DNA from 3 places in the Psychrobacillus sp. 05T411 genome. Region 1 is predicted to be linked to each of the others. Evidence: riboswitches for the same ligand, from Rfam matches in the RefSeq annotation. Region 1 holds a riboswitch; each other region holds the start of a gene.
The links. A riboswitch is a leader RNA that binds a small molecule or an ion and turns the genes downstream of it on or off. The one in region 1 is predicted to bind lysine.
Positions count from the first base shown of each region.

Region 2: linked by a shared signal. The riboswitch ahead of AC1DFT_RS07195 (aspartate kinase) and the one ahead of AC1DFT_RS01590 (Na+/H+ antiporter NhaC family protein) in region 1 are both predicted to bind lysine.
Region 3: linked by a shared signal. The riboswitch ahead of AC1DFT_RS18920 (transporter substrate-binding domain-containing protein) and the one ahead of AC1DFT_RS01590 (Na+/H+ antiporter NhaC family protein) in region 1 are both predicted to bind lysine.

Region 1 is NZ_JBFTLO010000002.1:6,010-11,239, reverse strand. Features, by position in the region: gene AC1DFT_RS01600 (bifunctional metallophosphatase/5'-nucleotidase) at 1-1,062, shown strand, start outside; gene yunB (sporulation protein YunB) at 1,102-1,878, shown strand; lysine riboswitch at 1,926-2,110, shown strand; gene AC1DFT_RS01590 (Na+/H+ antiporter NhaC family protein) at 2,200-3,771, shown strand; gene lipA (lipoyl synthase) at 3,887-4,819, shown strand; gene AC1DFT_RS01580 (YutD family protein) at 4,838-5,179, shown strand.
Region 2 is NZ_JBFTLO010000007.1:66,256-71,485, reverse strand. Features, by position in the region: gene AC1DFT_RS07200 (YslB family protein) at 1-115, shown strand, start outside; gene AC1DFT_RS07195 (aspartate kinase) at 455-1,675, opposite strand; lysine riboswitch at 1,768-1,947, opposite strand; gene uvrC (excinuclease ABC subunit UvrC) at 2,005-3,780, opposite strand; gene trxA (thioredoxin) at 3,832-4,146, opposite strand; gene AC1DFT_RS07180 (electron transfer flavoprotein subunit alpha/FixB family protein) at 4,387-5,230, opposite strand, start outside.
Region 3 is NZ_JBFTLO010000038.1:14,668-19,897, reverse strand. Features, by position in the region: gene AC1DFT_RS18930 (bifunctional metallophosphatase/5'-nucleotidase) at 1-268, opposite strand, end outside; gene AC1DFT_RS18925 (purine-cytosine permease family protein) at 670-2,070, opposite strand; lysine riboswitch at 2,350-2,534, shown strand; gene AC1DFT_RS18920 (transporter substrate-binding domain-containing protein) at 2,662-3,501, shown strand; gene AC1DFT_RS18915 (amino acid ABC transporter permease) at 3,745-4,497, shown strand; gene AC1DFT_RS18910 (amino acid ABC transporter ATP-binding protein) at 4,516-5,230, shown strand, end outside.

The DNA.
Region 1 (5,230 bases):
ATTGTGTCCAATTTTACGGATTTAAGCGGGAATATCCCTTCTTGGGTGCTACCTTATAAAATTCATGTTACACCGACTGGAATACGAATTGGCATTGTAGCTGCGACTGCTGATTTTGGATTGTATTATGAACAATTAGGATGGCATATTCAACAGCCGATTGACCGTTTGAAAGAAGTTTGTAAGGTAATAGAAAAAGACGTCGATGTGCTTATTTGTTTATCTCATTTAGGGATGTCACAAGACGAAATCATGACGGAGAAGATACCAGAAATTGATCTAATTTTAGGTTCGCATACGCATCATTTCTTTGAGGAAGGTAAAGTGATTGGAAATACTTTACAAGGTGCTGCAGGTAAGTATGGTGCATACGTAGGTCAAGTAACAATCGATTACGATCATGAATCGAAAAGAATTTTATCGAAGCGAGCGATATTACATGCTATACATACACTAGCTAAACCAAAAGATGCAGATTTGCAACTGAAAAAATGGGAAGCAATTGGAAATGTGGAGCTTGCTGAAACTGTTTTTTACAATGATAGTATTTTGCAGAAAGAATGGTTTGGCCCTTCAAATATGTCTCAATTTTTCGGTAATGCATTGCTGGCATTTACGAAAGCGGATTGTGCCATGTTTCCTGCTGGTATATTTTTGACGGACTTACCAAAAGGGCGGATTACTGCAAGCGACTTGCACAGCTGTTTACCTCATCCCATTAATCCGTGTGTCGTCACGTTAACAGGTGCAGAATTGTTAGAAATTGTGGAGCAATCTAAAAATGAAAAATGGCCAGATTTGGAAGTTAAGGGACTTGGGTTTAGGGGCAAATACTTGGGAGCAATTCTTTTTGAGCAGCTCGTAGAGGATGAGCAAGGGGATATATTTATAGGTGGAGAAGCGCTCGAACTAAAAAAGGTGTATACACTTGCTACGCTAGATATGTTTACATTTGGTTATTTTTTCCCTTCGTTCAAATTTGCTACGAAGGAATATTTTATGCCGGAGTTAATAAGGGATGTAGTGAAGTGGTACGGCAATCAGTTATTAAGTCAAGCATAATATTCCCGCTTATTACATAGTAGTAATAAGGGGGATTTTTTGCTATTCTATCGAAAAAAAAAGCGTTTGCCTATTTTTACTGCTCAGCGGAAACTAGCTATTTTATTAGGGCTTTTCATCTTATCCGTCGCTGGTGTATTTTATTTTGTTAATAAACAGTTGACGCCAACGTATCTAGATTATGCGGAAGTCCAAACAGATAAAATCGCATCGATGGTGATTAGTAAGGCGATCACTTCAAGAACTGCCAACGTTTTAGATGTTAACGATATTATCGAGGAAGTACCTTCTACGAATGGTAGTACGAATATGGTGACGACAAAATTTAATACAGAAATCATTAATCGTGTTTTATCTGACACGAACAGTTTGGTGCAAGCACATTTAGAGCAAGCAGAAAAAGGGAATTTGTCGAGCTTGCCGTATTTGGATGATATCGAATACGATAAGCAAACGATGGAGGATCAAGGAGGAGTTGTGTTTTTTGTACCGATGGGGCAGGCAACGAATATTCCGCTGATCGGTAACTTGGGTCCTAAAATTCCGATTCGATTTCATGTGATCGGGAATGTGCAGTCGACAGTTGTACCGACTATAACGGAATTTGGCATTAATAATGCTTACGTAGAAGTAAGTATTCATATTAAAGTGAATGTCCAAATCATTGTTCCACTTGCTAGTAAATTAAGTGTGGTAGAACAAAACATTCCTGTTGCGATGGGATTGGTGCAAGGGCAAGTGCCTCATATTTATACTGGAGGAGATGGGTCTTCTGCTCCGTCCGTAGAGGTGCCGATTCCATTGCCTGAAAAATAAAAAATCCAGGATAAATAGAATAAACTGTTACAATAAAGAAAATGAATATAATAGGTAGAGGCTGCAGGGCTTAATAGTACTATACAGGAAGTTGACGCTTATGATCGTATGGGAAAGGAAGTTTTGCCGAAGCTAGATATGGTTCGTCAAACGATATTTAGTTGGGGTTATTTTGAAAAAGAATAATACTGTCATTTATAGGGGATAATATAAATGGGGAGCTACGAAGCGAAAACAACCATAATGCTTAAATTCAATAGTTAAAGCCAACCTATGTAAATGTATAGGTTGGCTTTTTATATTCTTGAGGAGGAATAGAAGTTGGAAAATACGATTTTTTCTTTATTGCCGCCATTATTAGCAATTATTATGGTGCTTGCAACAAAAAGAGTACTCTTATCATTAGGTGTAGGAATTATTTCGGCGGCCTTGCTTGTGGAAAGTTTTGCCCCGGTAAATTCCTTATTACTTTTATGGGAGTCATTTAAATCTTCTTTTTGGGATGAAGGGGTAAATGCTTATAATATTTATATATTACTCTTTATTTTATTACTCGGTGTTGTTACAGCGTTTGTGAGTTTATCTGGAGGAAGTACAGCATTTGCAGCATGGGCCATTAAAAAGATTCAAACTCGACGAGGCTCTAAATTATTAACTGCGTTTTTAGGAATGCTCATATTTGTAGATGATTATTTTAATGCATTAGCAGTTGGTCAGATTGCCAGACCTATTACGGATTCGCATCGTGTCTCACGGGCAAAGCTTGCTTATTTTATCGATTCTACTTCTGCGCCGATTTGTGTTGTGTCACCAGTTTCTAGTTGGGGAGCGTTTTTAATCAGTCAGCTTGGTGTTATTTTTGCAACGCATGCAGTAACAGCTTATACGCCACTGGAAGCATTTGTATTAATGGCCCCGATGAATTTTTATGTGATTGCGACCTTGGCTATTGTGTTTTTCATAGCTTGGACAGACTTTGATTTATTAGAAATGAAAAAACATGAGAAAAGAGCGCTAGAAACGGGAGAACTTTTCGATCCGGCCAAACCAAATCCAGGAAATCTGCAGGGAAATTTCCCGGAAAATAATTATGGAAAAGTCGTAGATTTAGTGTTGCCGATTGTTTCGTTAATAGTCGTGACTCTATTTGCAATGTTTTGGACTGGCTATAAAATTTCAGGTTATAATCTGAATTTATTTGTTATCTTTGAAAATACAGACGTTCCATTTTCACTGTTTGTTGGTGGTCTGACAGCGACGATTTTAGCCATTGCACTATATGTGCGACAATTTAAAACGAATCCAGAAGCAAGCATTAGCTACGTGTGGAAAGCATTCGTTACAGGAGTTCGTTCTATGCTTCCTGCTGTATTAATTTTAATTTTTGCATGGTCTTTATCTTACTTGATCAATGCCTTGGAAACGGGGGCATTTTTAGCTAAACTAGTTATGGACAATAATATTCCTGTGGGCGTCATTCCAGCCTTGCTATTTGTATTAACAGCATTTATGGCATTTGCGACTGGGTCGTCATGGGGATCATTCGGAATTTTATTGCCAATTGGAGCTAGTATTATTATGGCGATAGAACCAGCATTATTATTACCAGTCCTTGCAGCGGTTTTAGCAGGTGCTGTTTTTGGAGATCATTGTTCACCTATTTCAGATACGACGATTATGTCTGCAACTGGAGCAGGGGTCAATGTCATTGATCATGTCATAACGCAATTACCTTATGCGATTATTAGTGCCATTATTGCGGCAATCGGTTATTTAGCTTTAGGTTTAACAGGTTCGGTAGTAGTAGGAATGCTAACTGTGGTGGCTATTATTATAGGTTTATTCATCATTTGGAATGCCAAAAGTAAGGGCCAAAAGGAAGCAAATAGTTAAATGTTGAACCCCATTTTTGCTCGGATAAACTGAGTTCAGAAGGTTGTTTGAATTCTAATAATATGGTACATTGACAAAGTAGTGGTTAGTTTATAAAGAATGGGGTCGCTAAAAAATGACATCTTGTAAGCCTACGAAATCAGAGCATCAACGTAAACCAGATTGGTTAAAAATTAAACTAAATACGAATGAAGACTATAAAGGTCTCAAAAAATTAATGCGTGAAAATAATTTACATACGGTTTGTGAAGAAGCAAAATGCCCAAATATACATGAATGTTGGGGTTCTCGAAGAACTGCTACTTTTATGATTTTAGGAGCAGTTTGTACGCGGGCTTGTCGTTTCTGTGCGGTAAAAACAGGTCTCCCAAATGAATTGGATTTAGCAGAACCAGAACGCGTTGCAGATTCAGTTGTCATTATGAACTTAAAACATGTTGTTGTAACGGCTGTTGCTCGTGATGATTTGAAAGACGGTGGTTCAGAAGTATTTGCTGAAACAATTCGTGCAATCCGTCGTAAAAATCCATTTACAACTATTGAAGTATTACCTTCTGATATGGGAGGAATTGAACAAAATATCCAAAATATTATGGATGCGAAACCGGATATTTTGAACCATAATATTGAAACTGTTCGACGATTAACACCAAGGGTTCGTGCAAGAGCAAAATACGATCGTTCGCTTGAGTTATTACGTCGTGCAAAGGAAATGCAACCAAGTATCCCGACAAAATCATCGTTAATGTTAGGTTTAGGGGAAACACATGAAGAAATCCTAGAAGTAATGGACGATCTTCGTGCAAACAATGTAGATATTATGACAATCGGTCAATATTTGCAACCAACGAAAAAGCATTTACCAGTATTAAAATATTATTCACCTGCTGAGTTTGGTGAATTACGTAAAATTGCAATGAGTAAAGGATTCTCTCATTGTGAAGCAGGTCCGCTCGTTAGAAGTAGTTATCATGCGGATGAGCAAGTAAACGCTGCAGCGAAACAAAGACAAGCGCAAGGTGAGGAACTTTTAGCTACGAAGTCATAGCTAATGGAAGGTGATAGAATGATTGTTGCAGAAGGTTTTACGTATGAAATAATAGAAAATTACCGGGATGCATATAAAGAAGATGCTTTTTTGGATCGATACAGTGAAATTCTTTCGAAGTATGACTACATTATGGGAGACTGGGGATATGGTCAGCTTCGTCTGAAAGGATTTTTTGAAGATCGAAATCATAAAGCGTCCTTTGATACGAAAATTAGTACGATGAAAGACTACTTATACGAGTATTGCAATTTCGGCTGTGCCTATTTTCTAATCAAAAAAACGGGAGTTGCCCCGAAGGTAGTAGCTCCAGTAGTAGAAGAACCAATACAAGAAAACCTAGAGCAAGATCAATTATGATCTGGCTCTAGGTTTTTTATTACGTTCCTTTTTTTCGTCAATTTGTTTTAC
Region 2 (5,230 bases), on a different contig from region 1:
AGCGGAGCAACAACAGAAAATCGGCGGTTATTTAACAGAATGTTATGATGAAGAGCCAGATAAAAATGGATTTGTGTCATTACAGGTAAAATGGGATGTACGAGATACAAAATAAGCATTGACCGGCCGCTAAAGCCAGTCAATGCTTTTTCTTTTAAGTTCAGCAGATAGGAGAATGCATCCTAATCATCGCCGTCTCAATCCGAGTAAACTTGCTATTTTATGAAACGGTTGCTTTCATTGGCGATTTGGGTGCTCTCGTATAGATCTGGTTGCTTTCGCGTTGATTTAGTTGCTTTACGAATAGAACTGGTTGCTTTCAATGCTGGATTAGTCGCCCTTAGCCATTTATTGGATTTATTGCGTTTGCGCAAGACGCATTGTCCCTATTCCGCGCAATACAAACAAGGGACGTAACAAAGTTACGTCCCTTGAGATTGGTATTTTTGTTCAGTTATTGCTTTATAGCCAAGTCGAATTCATCATGCAGCGCATTGGCGGCTGGAATCATGTCAGCTTGAGGAATAACAACTGAAACTTTTATTTCCGATGTACTTACCATTTTTACCGGAATATTCTCTTTACTTAATCGATCAAACATTTGCGCGGCAACCCCCGGATTGGAAACCATACCTGAACCAACGATAGAAACTTTCGCTAACCCTACCTCGAAGTCAGCAAATGTAAAACCGAGTGTTTTTTTATGCGTTTCTAACACTGTAATAGCTTCCGCTAACGATTCCTTTTTAATAGAGAACGAAACGGCAGGTCTTACGCCATCTACAATAGATTGCACAATAATATCTACATTAATATGATTTTCTGCTAGTGTCGTAAAAATCGATGCCAATGATCCATTAAACGGGACATCATATTCAATCGTTAGACGCACAATATCTGATTCAAACGCTACCCCACGAACTACTAAATTATTTTCCACATCTACTTCCTCCTTTAAAATTGTTCCTTCACTTTCTTCATAGCTTGACCGCACTCTGAGTGGAATTTTATAATTTTTTGCAAATTCTACTGCTCGAGGATGTAGTATTCCAGCACCTAGATTAGCTAGCTCAAGCATTTCGTCATATTCCAACTGTTCTAGTTTTCGGGCATTCGTAACGTATCTTGGATCAGATGTAAATACTCCCTCTACATCTGTATAAATATCACAAATTTCCGCTTCAATAGCTACTGCAATTGCTACTGCGGTCGTATCTGACCCACCTCTTCCAAGAGTAGTGATTTCATTATCTTCGGAAACCCCTTGAAAGCCAGCGACAATGACGATTTTATCTTCATTTAATAAGTTATTTATTTTAGAGCCATCCATTCTTTCCACTCTTGCATTTTTATGTACATTATTTGTTATTAAACCTGCTTGCCAACCCGTGAGTGAAACTGCATTTAATCCAAGTGCATTTAACTGAATAGCTAGTAATGCCATCGTCACTTGTTCTCCGGTTGAAAGGAGCATGTCCATTTCGCGTTTGGATGGACTTTCTGTTATTTCATTTGCTAAATTCACCAGTTCATCTGTAGACTTTCCCATTGCTGATACAACAACTACAATATCATGTCCCTTTTCTTTTTCTTTACTTATTCTTTTTGCTACACTTGCGATTTTTTCTGTAGTCGCTACAGAAGTACCGCCAAACTTCATCACAATTTTACTCATGCATATCTGCTCCCTTGTTTATCTGTCAGGATAAAAAAATGCTTTTCACATATTGTGAAAAGCATTGTCTCATACACGGTCAATTAATGTCCATGTGAGATAGCCCTCCAGAATACTGAATTCTGACAATTCTACATTTATTCAATGCAGAACCAACCTAGAATAGGAAAAGCTATTCTACGTTTCGGCGAATGACCCTTTCCATTAGCGATAATCGGATCTTTTCACCCTGTCGCTAAGTACTCTTGTCAGTTCGCACCTCTATCTTCACTTTGAAATAGTGAATATTAAATTGTATCAACCATACCACAAGAATATTCAGAAGACAATCACTTTTTCTGAAAATGCTCCACCATCGTTTCAGCAAGTTTACTAGAAAGCCCGGCTTCTATAAATTCTTCCTTTGTCGCGATTTGCATTTTCTTGATAGATCCGAAATGTTTTAATAAGGTTTTTTTCCGTTTAGGGCCAATTCCTTCGATTCCATCCAAGGAAGAAGCAATCGTATGTTTTCCTCTTTGTTGACGATGGAATGTAATAGCGAATCGATGCACTTCATCTTGAATACGTTGCAATAAATAAAATGCTTCGCTTGTTCGCTTCATCGGAATAATATCAATTGGATTTCCGTATAAAAGTTGAGATGTTTGATGCTTCCCATCTTTTGCAAGACCAGCAATCGGTATTTCTAATCCTAACTCGTCTTCCAAAATTTCTCGAGCCGCTTCTATTTGTCCTTTTCCTCCATCAATGATAATTAAATCGGGCAAAGGTAAACTTTCTTTTAATACTCGTGTGTATCTTCTGCGAATGACTTCTCGCATTGCACCGTAATCATCGTGTTTTGCAGCGGTTTTCGTCTTGTATTTTCGATAATCCTTTTTATATGCTTTTCCATCCACAAATACAACCATCGCTGAAACGGCGTCGGTACCATGAATATGGGAATTATCAAAAGCCTCCATTCGATTTGGAGTTGCAATCCCTATTAAATCACCTAATTCCTCCACTGCCCCTATCGTCCGCTCTTCTTGTCGTTCGATCAAATGAAACTTCTCACTTAAAGCAAGCACAGCATTTTTCTCGGCAAGCTTAACTAAGTTTTTTTTCAATCCTTTTTGAGGAATGGTCACTTTCATTTCTAACAATTCAGAAGCTAAGTGGATGTCCGTATTATTAGGTACGTACACTTCTTTAGGTTTAATATGTTCCGGTTTTGCATAAAACTGACCTAGAAATGTTAAAAACTCTTCTTCCGGATCACGATAAAGAGGAAAAAGAGAAACATCCCTTTCGATTAGTTTTCCTTGTCGGATAAAAAATACTTGGACACACATCCAGCCTTTATCCACGGTATAACCAAAAATATCCTGACTGGTAAAATCGTTTGTTGTAATTTTTTGTTTTTCCATGACCATTTCAATATTGGAAATTTGATCTCTATATTCTTTTGCCCGTTCAAATTCTAGATTTTCTGCTGCTTCATTCATCTTTTCCATTAGTTCTTTTTTTACATGTGTATAGCCGCCGTTTAAAAAGCTCGTAATTTCATCCGTCATCTTTTTATAAGTGGAATCCTCTATTTCCTTTACGCAAGGAGCTAGGCATTGCCCTAAGTGATAATATAAGCAAACACGGTCGGGTAATTTCGCACACTTTCTTAGTGGGTATATACGATCTAATAGTTTTTTGGTTTCATTTGCAGCATGTGCATTTGGATAAGGACCAAAATATTTTCCTTTGTCTTTTTTCACTTGTCTTGTAATGATTAATTTCGGATTTTTTTCCGCTGTTATTTTAATGTATGGATACGTTTTATCGTCTTTTAGCATGATATTGTATTTTGGATCATGCTTTTTAATAAGATGAAGCTCTAGGATAAGTGCTTCTAACTCTGACGATGTGACGATATATTCAAAATCGACTATTTCTTGTACTAATCTTTGCGTTTTCCCATCATGCGATCCAGTAAAATAAGAACGTACACGATTTTTTAATATTTTCGCTTTGCCGACATAAATAATGGTTCCTTGCCGATCTTTCATCAAATAACATCCAGGATCATCTGGTAAAATGGCACATTTTTGTTGTATCAAATCATTCATTTCATCACCCGTTTAAAAAAGCCGGGCACCTTTAGAGGACCCGGCTTTATATTATGCGTTTTTTTCTACAAATTGAACTAATGCTTCTTTTGGTTGGAAACCAACTGCTTTGTCCACTGGTTGACCATCCTTAAACAATACTAATGTTGGGATTGACATAATACCAAATTGACTAGCAGTTGCTTGGTTTTCATCCACGTCGACTTTTACGATTTTTACTTTATCGCTCATTTCAGCGTCCATTTCTTCTAATACAGGAGCAATCATTTTACAAGGACCACACCATGTTGCCCAAAAATCTACTAATACTAATCCTTCCTCAATTTCTTGTGAGAAAGTCTGATCTGTTCCATGAACTATTGCCATTAAAAATTCCTCCTTTGGTTAACTCTAAATAGATTATAGCAGACTCATATTGCTACATCTACATATTAGCTTACACGAAAAGCGCAAGCGCCTATTCTGCCCCGACAGGCAAATGAGGAAAAGCGAGGAGGCAGCTCCTCAGCCACCACAGCTTTTTCACATTTGACCCCGAGAGGCAAGGCGCTGGAGCTAGATCTATAAAGTAAAAAACTCGGCTCTAACAAAAGAGCCGAGTTGCTTTTAAGCATTTACTTTCAACTGTTTAAATTCTTCCGTAAGCATTGGGATAACTTCGAATAAATCGCCAACAATACCGTAATCTGCCACTTTGAAAATATTTGCTTCTGGATCTTTGTTGATCGCTACAATTATTTTCGAGTTCGACATACCCGCTAAATGTTGAATCGCTCCAGAAATACCTGCTGCAATATAAAGGTCTGGAGTAACTACTTTACCAGTTTGACCGATTTGTAGTGAATAATCACAGTAATCAGCGTCACAAGCACCACGAGAAGCTCCAACCGCTCCACCTAGCACATCTGCAAGTGCTTTCAATGGCGCAAATCCTTCTTCGCTCTTCACTCCACGTCCACCAGCGATGACTACTTTTGCTTCAGATAAATCTACACCTTCAGATGATTTACGAACTACTTCTTTAATAATTGTACGAAGGTTTGTAATATCCACCGATAATGAAGATACATCCGCTGATTTGCTGTCGTCTTTTGCAAGTGGTGCGATGTTGTTTGGACGAATAGTAACGAATTCGATACCATCTTTTACTTTCACTTTTTCGAATGCTTTACCAGAATAGATCGGGCGAATGTAAACAGCCTTCTCGCCTTCTCCTTCAATTGCAGTAACATCAGATACAAGTCCAATTTGCAGTTTACTAGCAATTTTTGGAGAGATATCTTTTCCTAAAGCTGTATGTCCGAAAACGATCGCTTCTGGATTCTCTTGTTCAATAACAGCTAGCAATGCTTGTCCATAACCGTCTGATGTATATTGTTTTAAATGTGGATGTTCTACCGTAATCACACGATCTGCACCATATTTGCCAAGTTCCAATGCTAGATTTTGC
Region 3 (5,230 bases), on a different contig from region 1:
CCGAAGCATCGTATTTCAAATAATTTAATATGCCAACCATCGGATTCTGTTCCTTTTGCAAGTATTGAACAGAGTAATAAGTTAAAGGCGTTCCTTGGATCAAATCGCCATTGTCAATAAGCACCAATTGCTTATCTAAAAGACGTTCCTGATGTATAATTGACGCTATTTTCCCAAGTCCCACATTAGCTTTTTCATTATTTCCATAGTTGATAGGATAGACACTACCGTGAATATCGCTTGTTTGTAGTATTGTTATTGTTTTCATCTATCATTTCGCCACTTTCTATTAGGTTTTTCATTCATCATAACAAAACATTGGTGGAAATTTGCTCGCTTTACAAAAAATTTACAGTTTAAATCTCGGTAGAAGTTATCTGAAGAATTAAAAGTAAAAAGAGTAGCCAGCCTTTCTCAGGCTAAATAGCTACTCTTGTTTTTATATATGGGGAAAAGATACTGAAGTATATAGGATGGAGGTAGTATGAATGAAAAACCAATCAAATGATCAGCGTACTATAAACACAACTTCGAAAAAAGAAGTGTGCATATAGCGTGAAACGAATCAAATGCCTCGTCAAAAAGGCAATACGGAAATCAGTAGATAAAATGAATGGTGGGCTGATCGATTGGTTAATAGCTGTTAAAGAGGCAATCAATTTTTACCTATTAAGCAATATAATCTTCTTTAGGAATGTCGGTAGGGGTACCTTTGCTATAATACTTTCCTTTAGTAGAAATTGCTAGAATAATTGTAAGTATAGCTGCTAAAATCGCTGCGAAAAATGCCGCGGTACTTTGCAAAAATGATCCCATATATCCTAATGCGGCTATTGTTCCTAATCCACTAGAGATGATTAAAGAAACTACTCCAACAGGATTCCATTTATATAAAAACTCGTGTCGAGCTTCATAATAACGAGGTCCGATTTTTAGAAGCTTTTTCACAATCATAGCATCGGTAACTAATATAGCTGCCCAAGCAAGTAAAAAGACTCCTTGGAACGTCATTGCGGTATCTAGATGATCTACAATACCACCAAGCATTAAGACAATCGCACATATTCCTGAGACGACTACCCAAAAGCGTCTACCTGGTGTAAATTTAAAAATATTCTCAAAGAAATTAGAAAGTGATAAAGAACTACTATATATATTTGTAACGTTTATTCGTAGTTGCGTTAACATCGTGAATAATGCACCGCCAATACCTAACAGTAGAACAATATAAACTCCCGGATTTGGTTCACCTAAACGAACACCGAACCATATACCAAGTCCGCCCATTACACCAAAACAGAAAATTTGGGGAATAAACCCAATAGCGAAAGAGCCTAATTTGATATCTTTTGGCTTAAGAAAACGTGCGTAGTCCGAAGATAATAAAGCTGTAAGACCCATTATTCCATGATGCATACCAATACAAAGCAGTAAAGCTTGTCCACCCATTTGAACGCCTTCTGGCATATATGTCCAAAAAGCTCCTTCATAAACGGAAGGTTTGTAGAATGACATAATAATGGCAGCAACTAAAAAAATACCGAAAATCGGCAGAGACCACTTTTGTAATTTATCGAGCTGTTTGATTCCAAACCAATTTAATGGAATGACTATTGATCCGAAGAAAATGATTAGCACCCATTCTGGTAGGGCGGGGAAGAAGGTGTGAATTGCGGAAACTAGAATTAGTCCTTCAAATGCACAATACATGATGAAGTTTGTTGCATAAATGAATGAGGTTAACGATGCACCTATGTAACCAAAACCTCCACCTCTAGACAATAGATTGACGTTCATACCGGATTTTGCTGAAAGATAAGCAATGAATGTTCCGAGTATACCAGCAACGATTATCGCGTATATGGAGGATATGATGGCATTAATGGCTCCGAATTGGAGTGCCATAACGCTTCCCATTTGAAAATAAAAAATTGCCGTTGCGATACCAAATGTGATGTTAGTAATACTAAACCAACCCATTTTTCTCTGATCTCTTGGCACTCTGTCTAGTGAATAATCATCTTTCATTTCTTCTGACACTTTGTGATCTGCGACTTGGACAGATCCCATAATATCAACTCCCTTTTTATGAAAATTTAACTTCCATTTTGTGTATAGAGATTCGTTCACCAATTCATCCGTTCTACATTATACCAGAAACAGCAAGGTTTTATCAAATACAGTGCTCAAAGAGATGTTGTTTTTAGTAAAAAATTTCCTATCCACATGTATTAAAACACTTTTCTCAAAGTTAAATTTTGGATGACTGATATTAAGGGGAGACCGGTTGACACATGGTATATGTTGTTGTAGACTATGAACAATAATTAAATACAACCTCACTTAAATAAGTGGGGTAGAGGCGCGATATTTATTAGTCCTTAGTGGAGTTTGAGAAGCAATGATGCTAGGGAGAAGGAAATGTCGCCGAAGTTTGTAAATATTTCTCCATATTACATGCTGGGTCTGCAGTGAATAATTGCAGGACTGTCCACTTTAAATGTACCGGTTTATCGTGGTGTGCTATCTCATTTGGGTAAAGTAGAGGATTTAGGGCAACTATACAAATTGCGACCTGAGTTCGTCTCAGGTCTATTTTTATAGATTGTCCTTTTTTATTGTTTATAAACATAGACTGAAAATAAAAGGGGAGAAATACACATGAAAAACAAATTATTATTGTTCACAATGTTCGTTTCAATATTGTTACTTTTAGCTGCATGTGGGACGGATAATACAGAAAAAACAGGATCGTCTTCACAAGAAACTGATACATTTACAGTTGGCTTGGAAGCTGGCTACCCACCGTTTAACTGGACTCAATTAGATGATTCTAACGGAGGAGTAAAAATCTCCGGAAATGCAGAATACGCTGGTGGATACGATGTAGAAATCGCTAAAAAGATTGCAGAAGGTTTAGGGAAAGAGTTAGTAGTCGTAAAAACAGAGTGGGATGGATTAGTTCCATCATTACAATCAGATAAAATAGATGCAATTGTTGCTGGTATGTCACCAACAACAGAACGCAAAGAGTCAATCGATTTCTCTGATAATTATTACACATCGAATTTTGTTATGATCGTTAAAAAAGGTGGACCATATGAAAATGCTACATCTATTCAAGATTTTAGTGGAGCGAAAATCACTGGTCAGTTGAATACTTCTCACTATGGTGTAATCGATCAAATCGAAGGTGTTCAAAAACAACCAGCTTCTGATAACTTCTCTGCAATGCGTGTAGCTTTGGAGTCAGGTGTGATTGACGGATATGTATCGGAGCGTCCGGAAGGAATTAGTGCTTCCGCTGCAAATGAAAACTTTGCAATGGTTGAATTTACCGATGGATTTGTTGCAGATGAAGAAGAGACAGCGGTAGCGGTAGGTCTTAAAAAAGGTAGCGAATTAACAGAACAGATAAATGAAATATTGGCGAAAATTTCGGAAGAAGAACGTCAAGAAATTATGGACAAAGCAATTCAAAATCAACCAGCTGCTGAATAATGAAGGCAAGCGAACCGGCTGCTACTTATTGCAGTCGGTTTTTAACTTGAATCAGCAGATAATAATGGCTGATTAGCGGAACTCTGGCTAAGTTCGCCGCCTCCTGCGGCAACGCCTGAGTGACCAACATCCTGTTGGCCTAAGCCTCCGGCGGATGTCACAGATTTTGAATTGCACTAGTGCAATTCAAAATCTGGACGCAATTGCACCGAGGTGTAATTGATTAATTAAAGGAGTGAAAGTATGAGTATTGAGTGGATTATATCAATGGTAATTGATAATTGGCCACTGTTTCTTCGCGGGGCAGGTATGACACTCTTAATCTCCATAATTGGTACTATTGTTGGTGCAATTATCGGTTTATTAGCAGGTGTTATTCGCACAATACCGACACCTGAAAGAAAAGTAAAAAGAGTTTTATTAAAAATAGTGAATATTATTCTATCGATTTATATAGAGTTTTTCCGTGGAACGCCAATGATCGTACAAGCCATGGTTATATTCTATGGTTCTGCAATGGCGTTTGGAGTAGATATGGACAGAACTGCAGCAGCTATCTTTATCGTATCGATTAATACAGGTGCTTATATGGCAGAGATTGTTCGAGGTGGAGTTATTTCTATCGATAAAGGACAATTTGAATCTGCACAAGCGGTTGGTATGAATCATATACAAACGATGCTTCATGTTGTATTACCACAAGTAGTTCGCAATATTTTACCTGCGACAGGTAACCAATTTATCATTAATATTAAAGATACTTCTGTATTAAATGTAATAGGAGTAACGGAACTATACTTCCAAACAAAAACAGTTGCGGGAATCAGTTTCAAATACTTTGAACCGTTTTTCGTTGCGTGTGTATTGTACTTTGTGATGACATATACAGTAACATTAATACTACGTTACTTCGAAAGAAAACTAGACGGTCCAGAAAATTACAGTATGATTGGGCAACCAGCACAAGTAACCGTGACAAACACGAAAGAAAGCTAAGAAGAAGGAGGAGCAGCAATGGAAAAAGTAATTGATATACAACATTTAAGCAAATCCTTTGGAGCACGTGAAGTACTAAAAGACATCGATTTCTCTGTGAACAAAGGGGAAGTGGTGAGTATAATCGGTTCATCTGGATCCGGTAAATCCACCCTTCTTCGTTGCATAAATCTGTTGGAAAAACCAAGTGGTGGTCAAATTATTTACAACGGTGAAAATATTTTAGACGACAAACATGATATTCATGCTTACCGCACAAAGCTAGGGATGGTTTTCCAACAGTTTAACTTGTTTAATAACCATAATGTATTAAGCAATTGTGTTGTTGGACAAGTAAAAGTGTTAAAACGTTCGAAAGAAGAAGCAGAAAAAATAGCGATGAAATACTTAAAAGTCGTTGGTATGGATCAATACGTAAATGCAAAAGCAAACCAGCTATCTGGGGGTCAAAAGCAACGTGTGGCAATCGCTCGTGCACTGTCAATGGAACCAGACGTGATGTTATTTGATGAACCAACGTCCGCTTTGGATCCTGAAATGGTAGGGGAAGTTCTGAAAGTCATGAAGGAGCTTGCTGAATCAGGTCTTACGATGTTAATCGTTACACATGAAATGGAATTTGCAAAAGAAGTTTCGGATCGTGTTGTGTTTATGGATAAAGGGGTTATTGCAGAAGAAGGTAGCCCAGAGCAAATTTTCAATAATCCTACTCAAGAACGCACGAGAGAGTTTT